DNA from 3 places in the Mesobacillus jeotgali genome. Region 1 is predicted to be linked to each of the others. Evidence: riboswitches for the same ligand, from Rfam matches in the RefSeq annotation. Region 1 holds a riboswitch; each other region holds the start of a gene.
The links. Region 1 has a riboswitch for S-adenosylmethionine ahead of FOF60_RS03985 (trans-sulfuration enzyme family protein). Riboswitches for the same ligand answer to the same signal wherever they lie in the genome.
Positions count from the first base shown of each region.

Region 2: linked by a shared signal. The riboswitch ahead of FOF60_RS10090 (LLM class flavin-dependent oxidoreductase) and the one ahead of FOF60_RS03985 (trans-sulfuration enzyme family protein) in region 1 are both predicted to bind S-adenosylmethionine.
Region 3: linked by a shared signal. The riboswitch ahead of FOF60_RS19715 (methionine ABC transporter ATP-binding protein) and the one ahead of FOF60_RS03985 (trans-sulfuration enzyme family protein) in region 1 are both predicted to bind S-adenosylmethionine.

Region 1 covers NZ_CP109811.1:792,057-799,475, forward strand. The annotation lists gene FOF60_RS03965 (amidase family protein) at 1-955, shown strand, start outside; gene FOF60_RS03970 (hypothetical protein) at 980-1,114, shown strand; gene FOF60_RS03975 (YitT family protein) at 1,379-2,245, opposite strand; gene FOF60_RS03980 (CBS domain-containing protein) at 2,424-3,677, shown strand; SAM riboswitch class I at 3,803-3,904, shown strand; gene FOF60_RS03985 (trans-sulfuration enzyme family protein) at 3,994-5,136, shown strand; gene FOF60_RS03990 (YflT domain-containing protein) at 5,347-5,913, shown strand; gene FOF60_RS03995 (hypothetical protein) at 5,967-6,116, opposite strand; gene safA (SafA/ExsA family spore coat assembly protein) at 6,237-6,845, shown strand; gene FOF60_RS04005 (lmo0954 family membrane protein) at 7,088-7,419, shown strand, end outside.
Region 2 covers NZ_CP109811.1:2,011,589-2,019,007, forward strand. The annotation lists gene FOF60_RS10070 (DMT family transporter) at 1-769, shown strand, start outside; gene FOF60_RS10075 (sigma-70 family RNA polymerase sigma factor) at 1,361-2,026, shown strand; gene clpP (ATP-dependent Clp endopeptidase proteolytic subunit ClpP) at 2,047-2,628, shown strand; gene FOF60_RS10085 (LL-diaminopimelate aminotransferase) at 2,974-4,155, shown strand; SAM riboswitch class I at 4,238-4,343, shown strand; gene FOF60_RS10090 (LLM class flavin-dependent oxidoreductase) at 4,486-5,535, shown strand; gene FOF60_RS10095 (ATP-grasp domain-containing protein) at 5,564-6,517, shown strand; gene FOF60_RS10100 (pentapeptide repeat-containing protein) at 6,614-7,417, shown strand.
Region 3 covers NZ_CP109811.1:3,845,052-3,852,470, reverse strand. The annotation lists gene FOF60_RS19730 (M20 family metallopeptidase) at 1-630, opposite strand, end outside; gene FOF60_RS19725 (MetQ/NlpA family ABC transporter substrate-binding protein) at 725-1,561, opposite strand; gene FOF60_RS19720 (methionine ABC transporter permease) at 1,578-2,228, opposite strand; gene FOF60_RS19715 (methionine ABC transporter ATP-binding protein) at 2,218-3,249, opposite strand; SAM riboswitch class I at 3,335-3,438, opposite strand; SAM riboswitch class I at 3,531-3,634, opposite strand; gene map (type I methionyl aminopeptidase) at 3,818-4,561, opposite strand; gene FOF60_RS19705 (ABC transporter permease) at 4,912-5,847, shown strand; gene FOF60_RS19700 (carbohydrate ABC transporter permease) at 5,860-6,759, shown strand; gene FOF60_RS19695 (type 2 periplasmic-binding domain-containing protein) at 6,970-7,419, shown strand, end outside.

The DNA.
Region 1 (7,419 bases):
AATTGCTGCTAATTTGGCTGCAGTTGCAGTCGGAACGGAAACAGATGGGTCGATTTTAAATCCTTCTTCGAGAAATTCATTGGTTGGCATCAAGCCGACAGTCGGACTTGTCAGCCGCAGCGGCATCATCCCGATTGCCCACACTCAGGATACGGCAGGCCCGATGGCAAGAACGGTAAAGGATGCGGTTTATCTTTTAGAAGCGATTGCCGGACAGGATCCGCAAGACCCGGCAACGATGGTCAGTTTACCTGAATTCAAACACGTCTCTCTTTTTGATGAAAAAGCATTAAAAGGAGCTAAAATCGCTGTTGTCAGAGAAGAATATATTGGCGAGTGGACTCATGAACAGGAGCAAATTTTTCAAAAAGCGGTTGAAAAATTGGAGGAGCTTGGCGCGGAAATCGTTGAAGCAGAAATCCCGGCGGCGAAAGCGACCTGGGGATACAAAGTTTTGAGCTATGAATTCAAAGCGGATCTGAATGCTTATCTGAAAGGTCTGTCTCCGAATGTTCCCGTCAGGACACTTGCTGATGTGATTGCCTTCAATTATGAGCATGGCGAAAAAACGCTGAAGTACGGACAGGAAGTGCTGCTCGAATCTGAAGGAACAAGCGGGACCCTAACCGAGGCTGAGTACCTCGAAGAGCTTGAATACAATCTTTATATGGCAAGGGAGCAGGGTATTGACTATGCCTTGAAAGAATATGGTGCTGACGCGGTGCTGTTCCCGATGGATGGATCGACAATCGGCTCTAAAGCAGGATACCCATCCGTTACGGTCCCGACTGCTTTTACTGAAGATGGAGAGCCAGTCGGGATCACCTTCTCGGGAACCGCCTTCAGCGAACCATTGCTGATCAGGCTTGCCTATGCTTACGAGCAGGCAACCAACGTTCGGAGGGCGCCTGAACTTAGAATAAACGCCGAAGAAAAAATCCATACTACTTCATGAATCCATTAAAAGGAGCGAGGTAGAATGGGTAGACAAAAGCTCGGCAACGGAAATGCCCAGCGCAACAACAACAAGAAAAAAGGCAACAACACACCCGAAGAACTAGTCGAGTTCACAACCGGACAGAAAGAGAAGAAGTTCAATAATCCGATTGATTAACAGCAAAGTGCCCCGGCGATTCCTCGCTAGGGCACTTTTTACATTAAAAACACAAAATATCGGAAAAAATCTGGTGAAAATACCAAACACTACATGAGAAACAAGCGTAGACAAAGCCTAATCAAAAACTTATTGGCGAAAAAATAGTTTATTCGACCACATTTTAAAATTATTCGACCACATTTCGAATTATATTGGCGGATTTTAAATTATTTCGACCACATTTCAGGATTTATCGACCAACTGCTCATCCATCAAGTCGAATCAATGCCCGCCGCTCTTATCAAAGTTGCTTCCTGAAACGTCGGCGACATTTTCTATGGCGACAAGCGCATTTGGATCAATTTCATCGACAACTGAGCGCAGTGTGGACAACTCGATTCGGCTAACGATGGTGTAGATGATTTTTTTCGGCTCGTTTGAAAAAACACCTTGGCCCTGGATATAGGTCATCCCCCGGCCTAATTGCTTTAGTAATGCTTCGGCGATTTCTTCAGGAACATCGGAAATGATCGTGACTGATTTTAGCTCTTCCATGCCTTCGACAACGACGTCGATCATCTTGAAGGCAATGAAATAGGTGATGATGGAGTACATGGCCGTTTCCCAGCTGAACACGAGCAGGGCGGCTAAAATGAAGATGAATAAGTTCATGACCATGACGATCTGCCCGACAGAGACGGTGCGCTTTTTGCTGACAAGGATGGCGATGATTTCTGTTCCGTCCAGTGCGCCGCCTGCCCGGATGACCAGACCGACCCCTGTTCCAAGGATGACCGCGCCGATGATCGTTGCTAAAAATAAATCATCCGTCACAGGTTCGAAATGGTGTAAATAAGCAGTCGCTCCCGATAAAATAATGACCCCATACAAGGTGCGAAGCGTGAATTTTAAGCCCATTCTCCGATATCCGATATACAGGAAAGGAAGGTTAAACACAATCAGGAATATACTCATCGATATGTTCGTCAGTTCCGCTGCGATGATTGATAGACCGATGACCCCACCGTCAAGGATCGCGTTAGGAACAAGGAACAAATCGAGCCCGAATGCCGCGATAATCGCCCCGATTGTGATCGTCACAAGCTGTGTGACCTCTTTGACTATTCTTTTTTTCTTCGTTGCTGCCACTAAATATCAAACCCTTTTCTATAAAAAATTCTACTATTAATTAGTAAGGTATGTACTATACTTATTGTATCAAACATTAAAGCAAGCTGGTATTTTTTCATTATATATCCATGATTAGTGAAAGCGGTAATTGGGGTAATGAGAAGGGGAAGTTATTTGAAATTACGGAGGGGCTATTTTGGCTAACAATACTCAAGCTAAACATAAATCAAATAACCAGTCAGGTTCAAAAAATAAGATGAATCATCAGACTGGTAAAAATAAAAGAAAGTCATATATGAATACCAATCCTAGACCGCAGGAGAAAGAGGAAAACAGATTGAAGCGGGTTGATGAGAGAAATCAAAAGCAGGATGGCAATAAAGGAAGCGAAAATGGGAAGCCATCATATCAATCAAAAAGAGAGAATGGCAACTCTTCTTCCAACCATTCAAAAAATGATAAAAGCAAGTCTGCCAACCAACAGGCAGGCAATGGCAATGGAAACACATCTTCCGATCCATCCAAGAACGGTAAAGAAAATGTTAAACCAGCTTCAAATCAATCTAAGAATGGCAAACCAGCCTCAAATCCATCCCACAACGGTAAAGAAAATGGCAAACCAGCCTCCAATCAATCGATAAACGGCAATGGGAAAAAGGGTGGAAATGAAACTGGTAAGAATTCATCAAATAAAAATCCTGACTCTGGAGCGAAAACTCCAGAAGACCAGGAAGTAAAGCATAAGGAGCAATCCGGCAAGTTCGAGACGGCCTTTAACAGGATTCACAAAGCGTTGAAGGAAATGGTAAAGGGAACGGACAGCGATGCGTTCGTCGAACTGCTGTACTCTGGGTATAAAAATCATTCACTGGTTCGTAAATATAAAAGTGAGCTGCATCAGTTTGCCAAGCTACGCAATGCGATTGTCCATGAACGAGTGAACGCAGATTATTATATTGCCGAGCCGCATATTGAGGTGGTCGAACGGATCGAGGAAATCGCCAGGGAGTTTGAGAAGCCGCAGACGGCATTATCAATCGCGACCAGCCCGGTGTTTTATTATTATGAAGATGCTTATCTTAAAGATGTGCTGAAAGTGATCAATAAGTTTGATTTTACAAGATTCCCTGTCTACGACAAGGATGATAAGTATGTTGCCTTGCTGACTTCAACGGAAATCATCCAGTGGATGGCGAAGCATTTTTCCGACAGTGTGGTCCATTTCGAGGACGTCCGTGTCAAAGAACTATTGACGAAGGGGAAAAATTACTTTGTGACCTTTGTGGATGAGGATGCATCACTGTATCATATTGAAGAATTATTCGAGCGTTACCATACAAGAGGCAAGAAGCTGCAGGCAGTCATCATTACGGAAACGGGAGACCGCCATGGAAAGCCAATTGGCGTGATCACGCCTTGGGACCTGCTTGATAGCGATCCGGAAGATTGAGCTGGAAATTTATAAGCTGTTTTTAAGCTTGAATCCAGTGTTTTCAGTAAGTGAACTGTCATTGACGATAAACCATCGATGCTGATATACTTCAGCTATCTAAACTATTTTTAAACCCGAAATACCTCTTATCCAGAGCGGCGGAGGGACAGGCCCTGTGAAGCCCGGCAACCTTCTTTCATAATGAAAGGTGCTAATTCCTGAAGATTGCAGTCTGAAGATAAGTGAGGCTGATTGAACTGTAACCTCTCCTTATTTGGAGAGGTTTTTTATGATTATTTTTTCCATACTACAAATTCTAAAAGCAGGTGACAAAATGACGAAAAAATTTGAAACGGAAGTAATTCATTCCATACATAACAAGCAAGCGGGAATAAAGAGCAAGGCAACACCGATTTACCAGACATCAGCATTTACCTTTAATGACCTTGATGAGCTTGAGGGCTTTTATCAGGGAGAGGGAAATTATTTATATTCAAGAGTCGGAAACCCTAATACCGATGAACTCGGTCAATCAGTTGCAGTGCTAGAATATGCTGAAGACGGGGTAGCGGCATCATCTGGTTTGGCTGCGATTTTAGCTGGTGTCCTGGCAGTGGTGAAGAATGGCGATCATATTGTTGCGGCTGATGATGTTTATGGCGGCAGTTTTCATATGCTGAAAGCTGAATTGGAACGCTTCGGAATCGAAACGACGTTTGTCTCGTTTGCAGACCTGGAAAATGTAGAGCAGGCCATTAAATCCAATACGAAACTTCTTTACACCGAGTCCATCACGAATCCGCTCCTTCGTGTTGAAAAATTGGAGGAAGTCATTGCGCTGGCTAAGAAAAGAAATCTTACTGTATTAGTTGATAATACGTTCGCTACACCGCTTCATGTCCGTCCGTTTTTGCTGGGAGCCGATCTTGTCGTCCACAGTGCCACGAAATACATCGGCGGTCACAGTGATGTTACCTCTGGTGTTGTCGTTGGCAAGAAGGAATTAATAGCAGAAGCGCGTGCAAGAATCGTGAATCTTGGTGCGAACCTCAGCCCGTTTGAAGCGTGGCTGACTTGCAGAGGGTTAAAGACTCTTGCTTTAAGAATGAAAGCTCAATCCGAGAATGCCAGGCTGCTTGCAGACAGTCTAAAGGAACATCAGAATGTTTCAAAGGTATATTATCCATTTTCAGAAGGTGAAAAAGGTTTTGGTGCCATTGTAAGTATTGAGTTGGCGGAACACGTGGATACAGACAAATTTTTCAAATCGCTTGGTTGGGTAAAAATAGTACCTACACTTGCGGGAGTTGAGACGACAGTCTCCCATCCGCTGAAAACCTCCCATCGTGCACTTCCGCCAGAGGCTCAGGCAGAGCTTGGCATTACGTATCGACTGGTCAGGATTTCGGTTGGGATCGAAAATGCCGATGACATCATCGAGCAATTTGAGGCAGCATTGGAAGCAGCAGGGAAGTAATATGGTATTCGAGTTCCTATAAACTGAATATCTCCACTTATTTCAGCCTCATTGAGCCATCAAGATAAAATAGCCGGAAATTCTCCGCTTACGAAAATCAACCTTGGATGAACAAATAAAGAATGTCCATTTAATCTTTCGACATAAGGTTTACGCCTCCTGTGTGCGGGTATTTTTAAAAGGACTACTCGTCTAAAGGAGGCTTTTATTATGTTTGAACATGAAAAACATCTTGTTGGAGTATATGATAATGAGCAAGACGCAATCCAGGCTGTTGAGGACCTGAAAAGACAGGGATACTCAACCGATGACATTTCTGTTATCAGTAAGAACGAAGATGAAGTTCACGATGTTAACGAAGCAACCGGTACAAAGACTGAGGAAGGTCTTGCTGCAGGTGCGGCAACAGGCGGCGTATTGGGCGGCCTTACTGGATTATTGGCAGGCATCGGCGCACTTGCGATCCCTGGAATAGGTCCAATCGTAGCTGCGGGCCCAATCGCTGCAACACTGACAGGTGCTGCAGTAGGCGCAGGTGCTGGCGGTTTGGCTGGAGCACTGATTGGTATGGGTATTCCGGAAGATGAAGCAGAACGCTACGAAGGCTATGTCAAAGAAGGCAAGATTCTAGTTGTTGTCGAGCGCGACGAAAACAGAGTTGGCCTGAATAATGGTACTACAGCCGTTGATGGAACAAGAACTAACGACCCGGTTGATGCACCGCTTACTTCGGACAACCCTGCAAACACTCGTTTTGATAACACACGCGACTTTTAATAATGAGGCCATATAAACAGGCTGCCAGATCATTCTGGCAGCCTTTTGGCATTCTACGACTTACTCTTTCTCTCCGTATCCAACAAATCAATCCGACTGGCGTCATCGTAATTGAAAGCTGATGTGATGAAGAACATCAACATGCCGCCGATTATACCGAGACAAATGACAAAACCAATGGTCATCACCCAAAGATAGCCCATAATTCGCATTCCTCCCTTGATTAATCTATATGCACCGTTCCTGTGATGTTTTCTTGTGAAAAAATAATAAAGTATAAATTCTTGGATTATTCTCATCCTATCAGGTGAGGAGGATTGAAAATGTTCAAGAAAATAATCTTAGCTCTGCTATTAATGGTAATGGCTATTCCGACTATTTCGTCTGCACAGCAAGTCCATACAGTACAGCCCGGGGACACTCTTTGGAAAATTTCAGTCAGATACCAGGTTGGCCTTTCGGAAATCATCGCTGCCAACCCACAGTTTAATAATCCGAATTTGATTTATCCTGGCCAGAGGGTAAATATCCCTACATTAAGGGCAGCAAAGAGTATCGAAAGCCAGGTGATCCAGCTGACAAACCAGGAACGCGCCAAGAATGGCCTGAAGCCCCTTGCTGCTGACTGGCAGCTCTCAAGGGTCGCCAGATATAAATCAGCAGATATGAGAGACAAAAATTATTTCTCCCATACCAGTCCTACATACGGCAGTCCCTTCACGATGATGAAGAACTTTGGAGTCAATTACCGAAGCGCTGCCGAAAACATTGCAGCCGGCCAGAGAACTCCAAATGAAGTAGTACAATCCTGGATGAACAGCCCAGGTCACCGGAAGAACATCCTTAGCCCAGCGTACACCCATATTGGTGTCGGGCATGCGACCGGAGGCAATTATGGCCACTATTGGACGCAAATGTTCATCGCAAAATAAATATAGACCGAAATAACCCAGTGAATAGCCACTGGGTTATTTTTTATAGATGCTTTTCGTTAACCTTCTCGGAAAACTATACATTATCCTCTCAGAGATTTCCGCGACATAAGGTCTGGTGAATCGCCGGGTCCGGTCCCCGTCTAAGCCTCAGGTCCTACTGCAAAATCAAGCTCAGGCACGTTATTGAATTTTTGCCAGAAAGGTAAGATGTAATCATAAGAGATAAGGAGGAATTGAACATGAAAAAATTTGGTTTACTGGTTGCCGGCTTCATTGCTGCCATGGTGTTGATTTCGAATCTAGGTCCGCTAGTCGGGCTTGGAGTCAGCTTGCTGGTGCTTTACTTCGTCGTCAAGCAATTTTTAAAGACAGATTCTACCGCCGCAAAGATTGGCTGGGGAATCGCCGGCTTCATCATCCTGATGGCGACAGCTTCTAACGTCCCGGCAATCCTGGGAATCGCAGCTGCGTATGTCCTGTACCTTGTATACAAGAACTGGGATAAAAAAGAAGATGTGATTCGCGAAGACAACGATCCTTTCGTCAACTTCGAAAAGCAATGGGCACAATT
Region 2 (7,419 bases), 1.2 Mb from region 1:
GGTGATGGCGGTACTTGTGAGGAAAAGTGGTAAGCCGGAAAAGCTCGCTGACTGGGGAAGGATCTTCACGATTGGTTTGATGCAGACGGCAGGAGTGATGGGCTGTATCTTTCTTAGCTTACGAACGATTACAGCGGGCGAGTCTTCAATTTTAACCTTTACCAATCCATTAATGGTGGTGATGATGGGGACTGTTTTTCTTGGAATTCGATACAGGCTCCTTCAATGGATCGGCGCGTTTGTAGGGTTCATCGGTGTATTCATCACATTAGGTTTCCATCTGCAGCTGACAGTTGGTACACTTTTCGGTTTGGGGGCTGCTGTGTTTTGGTCAATTGGGACTATCCTTATTAAACAATGGGGCAGCCGCTTCAATGTCTGGGTGTTGACAGCTTATCAAATGCTCTTTGGGGGAATTGCCCTCTTATTGATGGGGCTTACATTGGAATCCCCAAAGTTGATGATAAACCCCGTTTCAATAACAGTTATTTTATGGCTGGCAATTATGGCCTCAATCGTCCAGTTTGCCATTTGGTTTTACCTGATTAATCAAGGAGATCCAGGCAAGACAAGCGCCTTCCTGTTCCTTGCACCTTTTTTCGGTGTACTTACCGGTTGGGTTCTGCTCGATGAGGTCGTGGAGTGGTATGTGTATGCAGGCGGAGCGCTGATTTTCATAGGAATTTTCCTGGTGAACTGGACGTTTAAAAAGGGGACAGCGAATCTTGAGGGTGACATAGAAAAAATGGCAAAACCATTAAATAGCTAGGAAAATCGCTGCCTGGGCTTAAAAAAATATCCATTTCAGTAATCTCCTCGAAAAGATTACTTACCTTTAATGATAAGAATATAAAAAACTAATGCGTATTTATTCCATAACTTCAGGAGAATTGATTAATATGTATACACTTTACGAAAAGATAAAAAGCTTATTTGGCGGGATATTTTTCCTTTTTTCTTTTTTTATTTGTCTTGCTTCCTCTATATCGTTATTTATGGAAGGTGAAATTCTATATGGTTTAGCCTTCTCTGTGCTAACTCCGTTTGCACTAGGAATAAGTGTGATGTTTTTTTCTGATCTCAGACGAAAAAAGGATGAATCCATTTAGACCTGTGTGGAAGTTATCCTGATCGTTTTCCGGAAAAAGCACCAATGTCCAGTTTATATTTGCTGGCTTTAATACCAATAGTTTTATTACCTTTACTACTGTTGTTGTTAAGAAAAAAGAAACAGACTGTAAAAGCTGAAAAATTCCTTTCCCAGCATATACTGAAGAAAGAATAAAATTATTTTGAAGGCCGTATCTTTTCTCTCCCTCCAGCCGTTTAAGGGGCAGAGAGGTTCAAAGGAGTGAACAGGATGTCGATCGACAAGCTCAGGAAATTGAAAACAGCAGAGGATACCGGGGTAATGGACCATTATCATAGCCTAAAGAGATACTGTCGGTTTCTAACGCAGAACAGCTGGGATGGTGATGACCTCGTGCAAGAAGTGTCGCTTAAGGCGATTCGCCATTATGAGGCATCCCAGATCAGCTCTGCATTGTTGAAAAAAATAGCTTATAACCATTGGGTTGATACGGTCAGGAAGCACAGCCGCGAGATAACGGGTATCCCGGAGGATCTCGAATCTTTCACTCAAGGCAATGTAATGGATACAGTCGAGATGGTCATGTCCAAATTGACGCCGAAGCAGGCAGTGATTTTTATCCTGAAGGAAGCATTTCGTTTTCAATCACGGGAAATTGCTGAGCTGATGGGGACAACAGACATGGCTGTTAAAGCTGCACTCCACCGGGCAAGAAAGAGGGTTGAACGTGATAATACTTGCCTGTGTGAAGTGGATCAGGAACTGGACGACGAGGAAGCAAAGCTGCTGTCAGACCTGCTATGCGAATCTCTTCAGTCTGAAGATCCGACTGTTTTGCTTGAAAATATCCAGCAAATCCCAGCGCTTGCTCCGTGTTCACCGGAAATGTCTCTGCACTCCCGTTCACCTCTCTCTACTTTCAAAATGGCTGCGTAAGCAGGAAAGGGAGGAACAAAGTGAGTACAATTCCTTATGTCATAGAACAATCCAACCGCGGGGAGCGTTCATACGATATTTATTCAAGGCTGTTAAAAGACAGGATCATCATGCTTGGAGATGAAATCAATGACCAGGTGGCAAACAGCGTTATTGCTCAGCTTCTGTTTCTTGAAGCAGATAATCCTGAAAAGGATATCTCCATCTATATTAATAGTCCTGGAGGTTCAACCACAGCGGGATTCGCTATTTTTGATACGATGGAATACATCAAGCCGGATATCAGCACAATCTGTATCGGAATGGCCGCATCGTTTGGAGCCATGCTGCTGCTTGCGGGAACAAAAGGAAAACGATTTGCATTGCCTAACAGCGAAATCATGATTCATCAGCCGCTGGGCGGTGCAAGGGGCCAGGCAACGGAGATCGAAATTTCAGCCAAACGAATTCTGAAGCTGCGAGATCATGTGAATCAGATTATATCCGAGAGAACAGGGCAGCCAGTGGAAAAAATCGCAAAGGATACTGACCGGGATTATTTCATGAGTGCCGAGGAGGCGCTTGGATATGGAATCATCGACAAAATAATCACACGAACTTAGTAGAGAGCTGCCCTGGGCAGCTCTTTTTGTTTGCCTGTTTATTGCGGTTCTAACATATCCGGATACCCAAAATTCCCAACTGGTATTAAATCGTTGTTAACTGATATTAAAAGGCTTTCAACTGGTATTAAAAATGATTAAACTGGTATAAAATCTTCGCTAACTGGTATTATCCGCAAAAGAAAGCATAATCAAATACTGGTAAGTGGGCATACGTGCTCATTTTTATTTTTTTCTAGAACTGATCAAACGAAACTGCTATAATCGAATTTATATTTTAAAAATTCAGATGAATCAACCTCAACGAAAACATCATGAATGAATGAACAGTAAAGGGGAATGTCCATGAAAATCTACGGATCAGAAAAGATTAGAAAAATGACATCCAGTATTTTTCAGGAAGTGGTTGACCGTAAGCAGGCGGCCTTGATGAATGGAAAAGATGTGATTGACCTGAGTATTGGGAGTCCGGATTTTGGACCGCCTGCTTTTGTCATGGAGGAACTTGCTAAGCATTCGGTGGATCCGGGGAAGTATGGATATACACTTAAGGGAATTAGTGAATTTAACGAGGCGGTAAAATATTTTTACCATCAGCGTTATTCGGTTGAACTGGAAGCAGAAAGCGAAGTCCTGCAGCTGATGGGCTCGCAGGATGGGCTTGCACATCTTGCAACTGCAATTATTGATCCTGGTGATTATGTACTTGTTCCTGATCCAGGGTATCCAATCTATGAAGCGAGCGTTACCATCGCAGGCGGAACGATTTATCCTATGCCTTTGCTGGAGGAAAATAAATTCCTGCCTCAACTTAATGAGATTCCTCTGGAAATTTTACAAAAAACAAAGATGATGATCTTAAGCTATCCGGGTAATCCTGTCACTGCACTTGCTGACACCAGTTTTTTTGAACAGGTAATCGAATTTGCCAAAGTACATAATATCCTGGTCGTACATGATTTCGCCTATTCTGAATTGGTTTATGATAAGAACCCGCAAATCAGTTTCTTATCCGTACCTGGTGCAAAGGAAGTTGGTGTAGAGTTCAATTCACTCTCTAAAACTTTCAATATGGCAGGCTGCCGCATAGGCTACGTTGCTGGAAACTCACAGGTTATCAATATTCTTGCTTCCTTTAAATCACATATCGATTACGGCATCTTTTACCCAATCCAAAAAGCAGCGATTGCAGCACTTACTTCTGATTATTCTTTCCTGAAAGATCAGTTAAAGCAGTATGAAGCGCGGCGGGATGCTTTGGTATCTGGATTTCGGGACAGCGGATGGGAAGTGGCTAATTCTCCGGCAACGATGTTTGTGTGGGCTAAAATTCCTGCAGGCTGGAAATCCCGCGATTTTGCCTTCAAGCTAATTGATGAAGAAGGGATTGCCGTCGTTCCTGGTGATGCTTTTGGCAAACAAGGCGAAGGGTACGTCAGAATCGCTATGGTTCAGCCTCCAGAAAGACTAATAGAGGCATCACAGCGGGTAAATAAATTTCTCTCAGGGTTTCCGGTTGAAATATAAAAATATTTCGATAAACGAATTGACTTTTGTTTGAATTTAGAATATTATCACTTTATTAAACTAAAATTTAATACATGATGTCTTCTTATCAAGAGAGGTGGAGGGAAAGGCCCTGCGAAACCTCGGCAACAGGTTCTGAAAGAATACTGTGCCAATTCCTGCGGACAATTTTGTCTGAAAGATGAGAAGAGAGTATTATATGGCTCTCTTCTTCAAGAAGGGAGCTTTTTGTGTTTAGGAGGCTTATTTATAAGTCTCTAGTGTTTTTCTAATAAAACCAACTTATCGGGTTGGTTAAGTTGAGTTTAAATGAGCAGAGGAGAGATTGTGATGAAGTATGGATTTTGGCTGCCGATATTTGGCGGATGGTTAAGGAATGTTGAGGATGAAAACATGCCGCCTACCTTTGATTATGCAAAGCAGGTGATTCAGTCAGCAGAAGAGTGGGGCTACTCAACTACTTTAATCGCAGAATTGTATCTTAATGATATCAAAGGCCCCGAGCATGACTCCCTAGAAGCCTGGACAACAGCTGCCACTTTGGCTTCTGTTACTGAAAAAATCGAGATCATGTCTGCTGTTAGGCCAGGTTTCCACAATCCTGCAGTCACAGCAAAGATGGCGGCAAACATAGACCAAATCAGCAACGGGCGATTTACCCTTAATGTTGTATCTGCGTGGTGGGAGGAAGAAGCGCGTCAGTACGGCGGGATTTTTACCGAACATGATGAAAGATATGAGCGGACTACGGAGTTCATTGATGTACTCAAGGGACTTTGGAGTGAAGATAGCTTCTCTTATGAAGGGAAGTTTTATCAGCTCAAGAATACGAAGCTGTTTCCGAAACCAGTACAGCGTCCAAATCCGATTCTGTATGCCGGCGGGGAAAGTCCAAAGGGGAAACAGACCATTGTTGAAAAATGTGATGCCTATGTCATGCATGGCGGAACAGTAGAGGAAATTGAACAGAAAATAACCGATATGAAAAATCGCAGAGCGGCTACGTTAAATCCAGAACTGTCGGAGTTCGGAATGGCTGCCTATGTCATTTGCCGCGAAACTGAAGAAGAGGCATTTGCAGAATTGGAACGCATCACGACAGTTAAAGAATCAAGTGCCTATGCGGGTTTTAAGGATTTCACAAGCAAATCCCAGCTTGAACAGCAAATCCAGCTTCAGGATTACTCGGTATCAAACCGTGGACTGCGGCCAAATTTAGTAGGGACACCAGAACAAATCGCCGAGCGGATTTTACAGTACGAAGAAGCCGGTTTAGGATTACTATTACTGCAATTCTCGCCGCAGCTCGAGGAAATGGAACGTTTCGCAAAGCTGGTAATGCCGCTCGTTGAGGCAAAAAGAAAGCAAGCGATTGTATAATCTATCTTAAACTAAGGAGAGGAAGAAATTGAGTAAAGTATACATCATTCATGAAAATAGCGAATGGACCATCCATTTAACAAAGCGGCTGGAGGAGCTGGGCATACCTTTTGAGGAATGGCATTTGGACGAAGGCCTGCTGGATTTATCGAAGGAACCGCCAGAAGGTATTTTTTATAGCAGGATGAGCGCTTCCTCTCACACAAGAGGCCATCGCTTTGCCCCTGAATATACAGCACAGGTTCTATCATGGCTGGAGAACCACGGCAGGAAGGTATACAACGGATCCCGTGCGCTGGAACTAGAGGTAAGCAAGGTCAAGCAATATCTTGAGCTGGCCAAGCATGGAGTAAGGACTCCGAGAACGATTGCGACTGTCGGTAGTAAACAGCTATTAGAAGCAGCGAAGGAATTTGAAGGGAAATCATTTATAACAAAGCACAATCGGGCAGGAAAGGGACTTGGGGTACAGCTTTTTCAATCGATTGAAGCATTGAAGTCCTATGTAGAGGGAGCTTCTTTCGAAGAGCCGGTTGACGGTGTCACGCTGATTCAGGAATATATCCATTCCCCGGAGAGCTATATTACCAGATGCGAGTTTGTCGGCGGCCAATTTGTTTATGCGGTGAAAGTCGATACTTCGGAAGGCTTTGAATTGTGCCCGGCTGATGCCTGCCAGATTGGAGACCTGTTTTGCCCGGTAGGTGAAGAGGTTGAAGAAAAGCCGAAATTCCAGGTGATTGAAGGCTTTAATGATCCCATTATTGAAAAATATCAGAGAGTACTAGAAGAAAATAATATCCATGTTGCCGGAATTGAATTCATCAGAAACGAGGCAGGTGAAATATACACTTACGATATCAATACAAATACGAATTATAATTCAGATGCAGAAGCAAAGGCAGGGAAATTTGGCATGCTTGAGCTGGCAAAGTTTTTAGGAGAAGAGCTGGCTGCGGAGTATGGGGCAGTGACAAGATAAGCAGGGAATCCCCCTGCTTTTTTTTTCTGAGGTAAAATGTGATAATCTATAATTAACAAAAGATGGAATTATACTACGGGAGATTAAGAGAAATGAATAGTCGTGTATAAAAATAAACTGAGTGCCGATTGTGAAAGTTGTTTTGGTTTATGCTGCGTGGCTTTGCCATATGCAAAATCAGCAGACTTTGCTTTTGATAAAGCTGGCGGGGTGCCTTGTACGAATTTGCTGAAAGATTTCCGCTGCGGGATTCATAACAAATTGAGGGATGAAGGCTTCAAAGGATGTACTGTCTACGAATGCTTCGGTGCCGGACAAAAGGTTTCGCAGGTAACCTATAGGGGGCTGGACTGGCGAGCTCAGCCAGGAACGCAGAAGGAGATGTTTGATGTTTTCCCGATCATGCAGCAGCTCCATGAAATGCTGTGTTACTTGGATGAAGCTATGGAATTAGAGGCGGCTAAACCATTATATGAACATCTTCTAGCAATTTATGAAAAAACAGAACAGCTTACTAATCTTGAAGCAGACGAGATTCTTAGTTTGGATATTCCTGCACATCGAGCAGATGTCAACGAGCTGCTCTTAAAAACAAGTGACTTGGTACGTTCGAGAGTGAAAAATAGAAAGCAGCAGAGAGGGAAGAACCTATTTGGCGCGAAATTGAAAGGAGCAAATCTTAAAGGAGCCGATTTACGCGGCGCACTGTTAATTGCTGCAGATCTTAAGGGAGCTGACATGAGGGTGTGTGACTTTATCGGTGCAGATTTGAGGGACGCTGACTTAAGCGGGGCAAATCTTGAAGGGAGCTTTTTCCTGACTCAGGCTCAAATTAACTCAGCAAAAGGAAATGCAGAAACCAAGCTACCTTCGTCGCTAGAAAGGCCAAAGCATTGGTGAGT
Region 3 (7,419 bases), 1.8 Mb from region 1:
GAAAAGCTGAATCACCGCATCCAATGCATTGATACCTTCATGAGGCGATGCGGCCGCATGGGCTGGTTTGCCGATAAATTCAAAGTCAAGTGGATCAACAGCAAGGGAAGACGTAGTCAACCTTGTTTGTCCGGAAGGGTGCAGCATCAATGCCGCATGAATTCCCTCAACTAGGCCATGCTTTACAAAACTTCCTTTAGCGCTTCCGTTTGGGCCGCCCTCCTCGGCAGGCGTTCCAAAAACGACTGCTTCACCGCCAGTCTCATCGAGCACTTTGCTTAGTGCGATCGCTGCGGCAACACTTGTCGTGCCAATGATATTATGGCCGCAAGCATGGCCTAACCCCGGAAGAGCATCATATTCTGCCAGAAAGGCGATAGATGGTCCATCTTTTTCAGATTTTTTCCGTGCAACAAAGGCGGTTTCATGTCCCGCTACGGCCTTTTCTACTTCAAAACCCTCATCCTCTAAAATCTTGATAAGCCGTGCAGAGGCGAAAAATTCTTCATTACCGATCTCCGGTCTTTCATGGATATCATGACTGGCCGATAAGTAAAGCTCCTTATTAAGCTCAACGTTACCTGTAATAATTTCCTTTAACTCCTGAAGTGTTTTTATTGGTGTTGTCATCCTGAATCCTCCTCAATTTTTTAAAGTGAGAGGAAGGGTGCAGAGCCTGTCTGATATCCCTTCCGTTTTATAAATTGCCGTTCAGCCTATTAACCTACCACCCAATCTCGCTAAGCGGAACAAATGTAGGTAGTGTATTTCCTTTGTACTCTTTCTCGATGAACTCCTTTGTGTCATCCTGTTGGTAGAGTTCAGCCAATCTTTTCAAAGTTTCATTGTCTTTATCTTCTTCGCGGACTGCAATGATGTTGATATATGGAGTGGCCGTTGCACTCTCAAGAAAGATCGCATCCTTCTTTGGTGTAAGTCCTGCATCGACTGCGATTCCGTTGTTGATGATGGATGCTGCTACATCTGGCATTACCCTTGGAGTCTGGCCGGCAACAAGCGTAACAAGTTCAAGATTCTTCGGATTTTCAACGATTTTATCGAGGGAGCCAATGCCATCGAAGCCGTCCTCAAGCTTGATCAACCCAGCTTCCTGAAGTAAAAGAAGTCCTCTTCCCATGTTCGTAGCTTCATTTGCAAGGGCAATCTTCCCGCCTTCAGGGATGTCTTTTACGTCTTTATATTTATCTGAATAAATACCCATTGGTGCAATCTGTGTCGTTGCGATTGGTACAAGGTCAAGATTATGTTCCTTGATAAAAGCGTCAAAATAGGAAACGGTCTGGAATGAGTTTGCATCCAATTCACCTTCTGCAAGGGCCAGGTTTGGCTGGACATAATCAGAGAAAGTGACGATTTCGACTTCAATTCCTTCTTTTTCTGCCTTTTTGGCGACAAAATCCCATACTCGGTGATCGGTGCCGCTGACTCCAAGTTTCACTTTGACGGTTTCTCCGCCTTTCGCTGATGATGAAGAGCTGGAGCATGCGCTGCTGATTACTGCTAGACTAAGTACAATCAAAGCTAATAAAAGTTTTTTCATTTTGGTTTCCTCCTGGTTATCTTCTTCTGATTTTTTTAGCTGATATATTTCCAAGGGATTGAAGCCCCTGAACCATTACAATCAAGATGCCGACTGTGATGAACATCGTCTGGGTATCAAATCGCTGGTAGCCATATGTAATCGCCAGGTCGCCCAGTCCGCCGCCGCCGATTGCCCCGGCCATTGCTGATGCACCGATCAATCCAACAGTCGCAATCGTAAATGCGAGGATCAGCGAGCTCATCGCTTCGGGAAGAATGAATTTGAAAACAATCTGCCAGGGCGTGGCTCCCATTGATTCGGCTGCCTCAATCACGCCAGGATCCACTTCGAGCAGGGAATTCTCTACCAATCTGGCAATATACGGACCTGCATAGAAGACGAGCGGGACGACAGCTGCGGCTGTACCAATCGACGTGCCAACAATCAACCGGGTCAGCGGGATGATGGCAACCAGCAGGATGATGAATGGCACAGAGCGGAAGACGTTGATGACGCTGTTGAGTACATTGAAAATAGGTGCGTTTTCTAGTAAATGGCCTTTCCGTGTGACCACAAGCGCAATTCCCAGTGGCACCCCCAGAACTGCCGAAAACAGGAGAGAGAATGCAACCATTTGCAGTGTTTCAATTAAGGCTTGGATGATTTGCTCTGAATTAACTAGCATTTGCTGTCACTTCCTTTATGCTTACTTTTTGTTGATCGATAAAATTAAGAGCCCTCAAAATTTCTTTATCACTGCCCTGGAACTCGACAATCAGGTTACCGAATGGAATGCCCTGAAGCTCTGTGATATTGCCGAAGAGAACATTGACATTGATATCGAATTTCTTAGAAAGCTGAGAAAGAAGCGGCTGACCGGCTGACTCACCGACAAAGTTGATCCGGAATACCTTATGCAGCCCTGAATTTCCTTCAATAATCCTGTACACGGAATCAGGAATACTGTCATTCATGATGGTGCTGATGAAATTTCTTGCTGTTTCTGTTTTAGGAGCTGAAAAAACACTGAAGACAGTGTCTTCTTCGATGATTCTGCCATCCTCGATGACAGCAACTCTGTCGCAAATTTCCCTGATGACGGACATTTCATGGGTAATGATTAAAATCGTAATGTTGTACTCCTTGTTGATTTTTTTCAAAAGCTGCAGGATGGAACTGGTTGTCTGCGGGTCAAGGGCAGAAGTCGCTTCGTCACAGAGCAGGATTTTCGGCTGAGTTGCCAGTGCCCGGGCTATTCCGATACGCTGCTTCTGGCCGCCTGAAAGCTGGTCTGGATAATTGTCTGCTTTATCAGCCAGGCCGACAAAGTCGAGGAGCTGATACACCCTTTCTTTTATTTTGTCTTTTGGAAGTTTTGCGAGAATGAGCGGCATCGCAACATTATCAAAAACAGTTTTCGAGTTTAAAAGATTGAAATGCTGGAATACCATGCCGATATTCTTTTTTATCTCCCTGACTTCTTTTACTGAAAGGGAAGTCATATCGCAGCCATCCACAATCACCCTGCCTGATGTTGGCCGTTCCAGTAGGTTTACGCAGCGGATCAATGAACTTTTTCCTGCACCGCTGAAACCAATGACTCCGAATATTTCTCCTTCTTTGATTTCCAAATCAATTCCATTCAGTGCCGCTACCTTGTTTCCGCGGCTTTCATAAACTTTTTCCACTTTCTCAAACGTAATCATTGTTTTCCTCCTTTTTAGGGCATAAAAAAAACTCTTCCCGGAAACAGGAAGAGGGCATGCCGCAACGAATGCTGGACAATATCTCTTCTTATCTCCCAAGCTCATGCTTGCTGGATTTGGCACAGTCCTCAATGTGAGTCCGCTGCCGAGGCTTCATAGGGCCAGTCCCTCCGCCTCTCTTGATAAGAAAGTATCGATATGAAATTTTAAAGTGGGGATATTTGTAAAAAACAAAAAGTCCCCTTCAGAAAGAAGAGGACATCAAATGAAAAGTCGGCCTCTTCTTATCTGTCAAGCTCATGCTTGCTGGATTTGGCACAGTCCTCCAAAGGAGTCCGCTGCCGAGGTGTCATAGGGCCAGTCCCTCAACCTCTCTTGATAAGAAGTAACGAATATTGAGTTGTAAATCTTGTTTATTACTTTACTGTGTCATAGAAAAAGTGTCAATCATTTTGTTGGATTTTTTTTAGCAATACGAAAAATAGGAATATAGTATGAACTGCCAGGGGGGTCAGGCAAAAAAAGAGAAACCCCTGCAGCAGCAAGGGTTTCAATCGAGAAAAAAGCTCTATCGAGTAATGACAATCGGCCCATTCTTCGTAAGGATGATTGTATGCTCACATTGAGCGACAAAGCTGTTTTCTGTTACATATGTCCATTCATCGTTTTCATTTTGGAAGACTTCTTCCTCACGAGTTGAGATGAATGGCTCAAAAGCGATGACCATTCCATCCTTTAAAAGCTCGTCATCCCATGGCTCATGATAGTTGTAGATATGATCGGGTGCCTCATGGATTGTTCGTCCAATCCCGTGTCCGGTCAAATTCTTGATGACTGTCAGGCCGTTCTTTCTCGCAGTTGCGATAACTGCTTTACCTAGTCCGCTTTTCTTCGATCCGGGTTTCGCCTTTTTCAGACCTGCTTCAAACGCCTCGACGGCTGTTTCGCATATCTTCGTTAAAATTGGATCCCCTTTGCCAACGACAAATGAGATGCCGGTATCAGCGAAATATCCATTTTTCGATCCGGAAACGTCGATATTCACAATATCGCCTTCTTGGATGACGCGGCTTCCCGGAATTCCATGGGCTACTTCTTCATTCACACTGATGCATGTGTACCCTGGAAAATTGTACTCACCCTTTGGCGCAGAAATCGCACCATGCTGCTCAAACATGGCACCCGCGATTTCATCAAGTTCCTTGGTGGTAATTCCAGGTATGGTCTTTTGGACCAATTCATCACGTATCAAGCCGACAATCCTGCCAATTTCTTTCAAGCCGTTAAAATCTTCCTCTGTTTTCGCAATCATAATATATTCCTTTCCATTAGCTTCGATTTAAAAAACTCTACGATTAGATTATCCTTTTTAGTTATGAAAATCCATCCTTTAGGTTTGAGGAGCATATATGCAGGATCCGTTATATGGCCGCATTGTCATAATCCTGCCCTTTTTGTAAACGATACCAACACGATGGTATCAATATTTTACTCAATAAACCTAAAACTAAAAAATTGGTACCATAAGCAAAATTCCATGGCTTATAAATGTAAGCCCTTTTTTTTATGATTAAGGTACAAGAAAGACAAAGCAACTAAGGTGGTGAAGAAATGGAAGTCAAGATTCAACAGCCAGTCGAACAACAAGTCAGTGACACCATAATGGTAGAGCCTACAAAAAAGGAAAAATACAAAAAAATCAAAAAGACAATCATTTCTCAAAAGTATTTGCAAACGATGGCGCTTCTCGGAGTAGTGTGGATGTTCATCTTCAACTATATCCCGATGTATGGGTTGATCATCGCTTTCAAGGAATACAGCATTATCAAAACGATCTCAGAAGCACCATGGGTAGGATTGATGCAGTTCAAGGAATTCCTGCAGGATGAGAACTTCTGGATTGTCCTGAAAAATACACTGGGAATCAGCTTGATCAAACTAATTATCGGGTTCCCGCTTCCAATCATTTTTGCTCTTTTGCTTAATGAACTTACATCAATGAAGCTAAAGAAAGCGGTTCAAACGATCTCTTACTTGCCACACTTCATTTCATGGGTTGTACTTGGAGGGATTTTGACAACATGGCTGGCAGATATCGGTGTCTTAAATGATATCCTGCTTGGTTTAGGGTTGATCAGCGAACGTACGAATTTCCTTGCTTCACCTGATAACTTCTGGGCGATCGTCATTCTATCGGATATATGGAAAGAACTTGGTTGGTCAGCAATCATTTATCTTGCAGCAATTGCTGGTGTATCACCAGAACTGTACGAGTCATCAACAATTGACGGAGCAAATCGTTTCCAAAAGATGTGGCATGTTACATTGCCATCGATTCGCCCGACAATCACCATTCTTTTCATCCTTGCTGTAAGCGGTGTCTTGAATTCAAACTTCGACCAAATCTTGATTTTGCGTAACTCATTGAATGAAAGCGCAAGTAATGTAATTGACATTTACGTTTATCAAATGGGACTTCAGAATGCCCGCTACTCTTACGCAACAGCAGTCGGTTTATTAAAAGCAATCATTGCCTTTATCCTGCTCCTGTCTGCTAACAAGATTGTGAAGAAACTGAATGGAACATCTTTATTCTAAGGGGGTGAGGTTGTGTTTAAGCTTTTTAAACGGAACCGGCGAACAACAAGCGAATACATCTTTGACAACATTAACATTCTGATCATGCTCTTTATCTGTGCCATTACGCTCTACCCAATCTGGTATGTACTCGTCAATTCATTGAATGATGGTGTGGACGCCATGAGAGGCGGGATTTACTGGTGGCCGCGAGAATTTACTTTGGAAAACTACAAGGCTGTTTTTGAAACCCAGGGTATTGTCACATCATTTGGCGTGACAATTGCCAAAACGGTTATCGGGACGATCACCCATGTATTCTTTACCGCAATGGTTGCTTATGCAATTTCAAGACGTGACCTTTACGGCAGGAACTTCTACATGCTGGTCGGTGTCATCACAATGTTTTTTAGCGGCGGATTGATTCCTTACTTCCTGTTGATCAGGGATCTAGGATTGTTTGATAACTTCCTTGTATATATCATTCCAACAATGTTTAACTTCTTCCACTTAATCATTTTTGTATCATTCTTCAGGGAGCTGCCAACGTCTCTGGAGGAAGCAGCAAAAATGGACGGCGCAAATGACTTTATGATTTTTATCAAAGTAATCATCCCGCTTTCAATGCCGGTTATTGCTACCATTGCATTGTTCCAGGGAGTATACCAGTGGAACGACTACTTTGCCGGAGTCATCTTTGTGAATAATCCAGACCTGCAGCCGATCCAGACTTATTTATACAAAGTAGTTGCTGAGTCAAGCTCAAACCAGATGATGACGAATGCAGCAGGGTCGATTGCCACGAAGACGGTAACATCTCAGTCTATCAAATTGGCAACGATGGTTGTTACTACACTTCCAATCATGTTAGTCTATCCATTCCTGCAAAAGTACTTTGTAAAAGGAATGCTGATTGGATCTGTAAAAGGTTGATCTACTAACTTCGATTTAAATTTTTCTTCATAGAAGAAATTTAAATAATCCTGGCTTCATTATTGATATGTCCTGCTTTATACATGAAGGATACCCCCTTCTGACCTTGGGAAAGGCTGGTACTTAGGAAAAAAGCCTTTCCCGCTTTTTCAAAGCAGTGTACATTTAGTAATGTGGCCCAAAATAACACAAAAGAGAGAGGGTCAAAAAATGAGGAGAAAATTCTTTTCCAAAGGCTTTTCACTATTGCTTGTTCTGTCATTGGTTTTAGCACTATTTTCAGGCTGTTCTAGTAAGACAAATGAAAACGCTTCCGATGAAAAGGACGCGGACAAACCAAAGGCAACGGCTGATGCACCCGGCTGGCAATCCAATAAAGAACCTATTACGTTTGATTGGTACGTTAACTTTTCCTGGTTCGCACATAAATGGGGCGACGATGCTGTTTCCAAGTATGTAACAGATAAAACTGGTGTTTCAGTCAACTTTATCTCACCTGCTGGTAACGAAGCAGAAAAAATGAACACAATGATCGCATCTGGAAAACTTCCTGATTTCATCACGATTGGCTGGTGGGAAGATGCTGTTAAGAAGATGATCGAAGGCGAGCTTGTCCTTCCATTAAATGAACTTGCAGATCAATATGATCCATATTTTTAT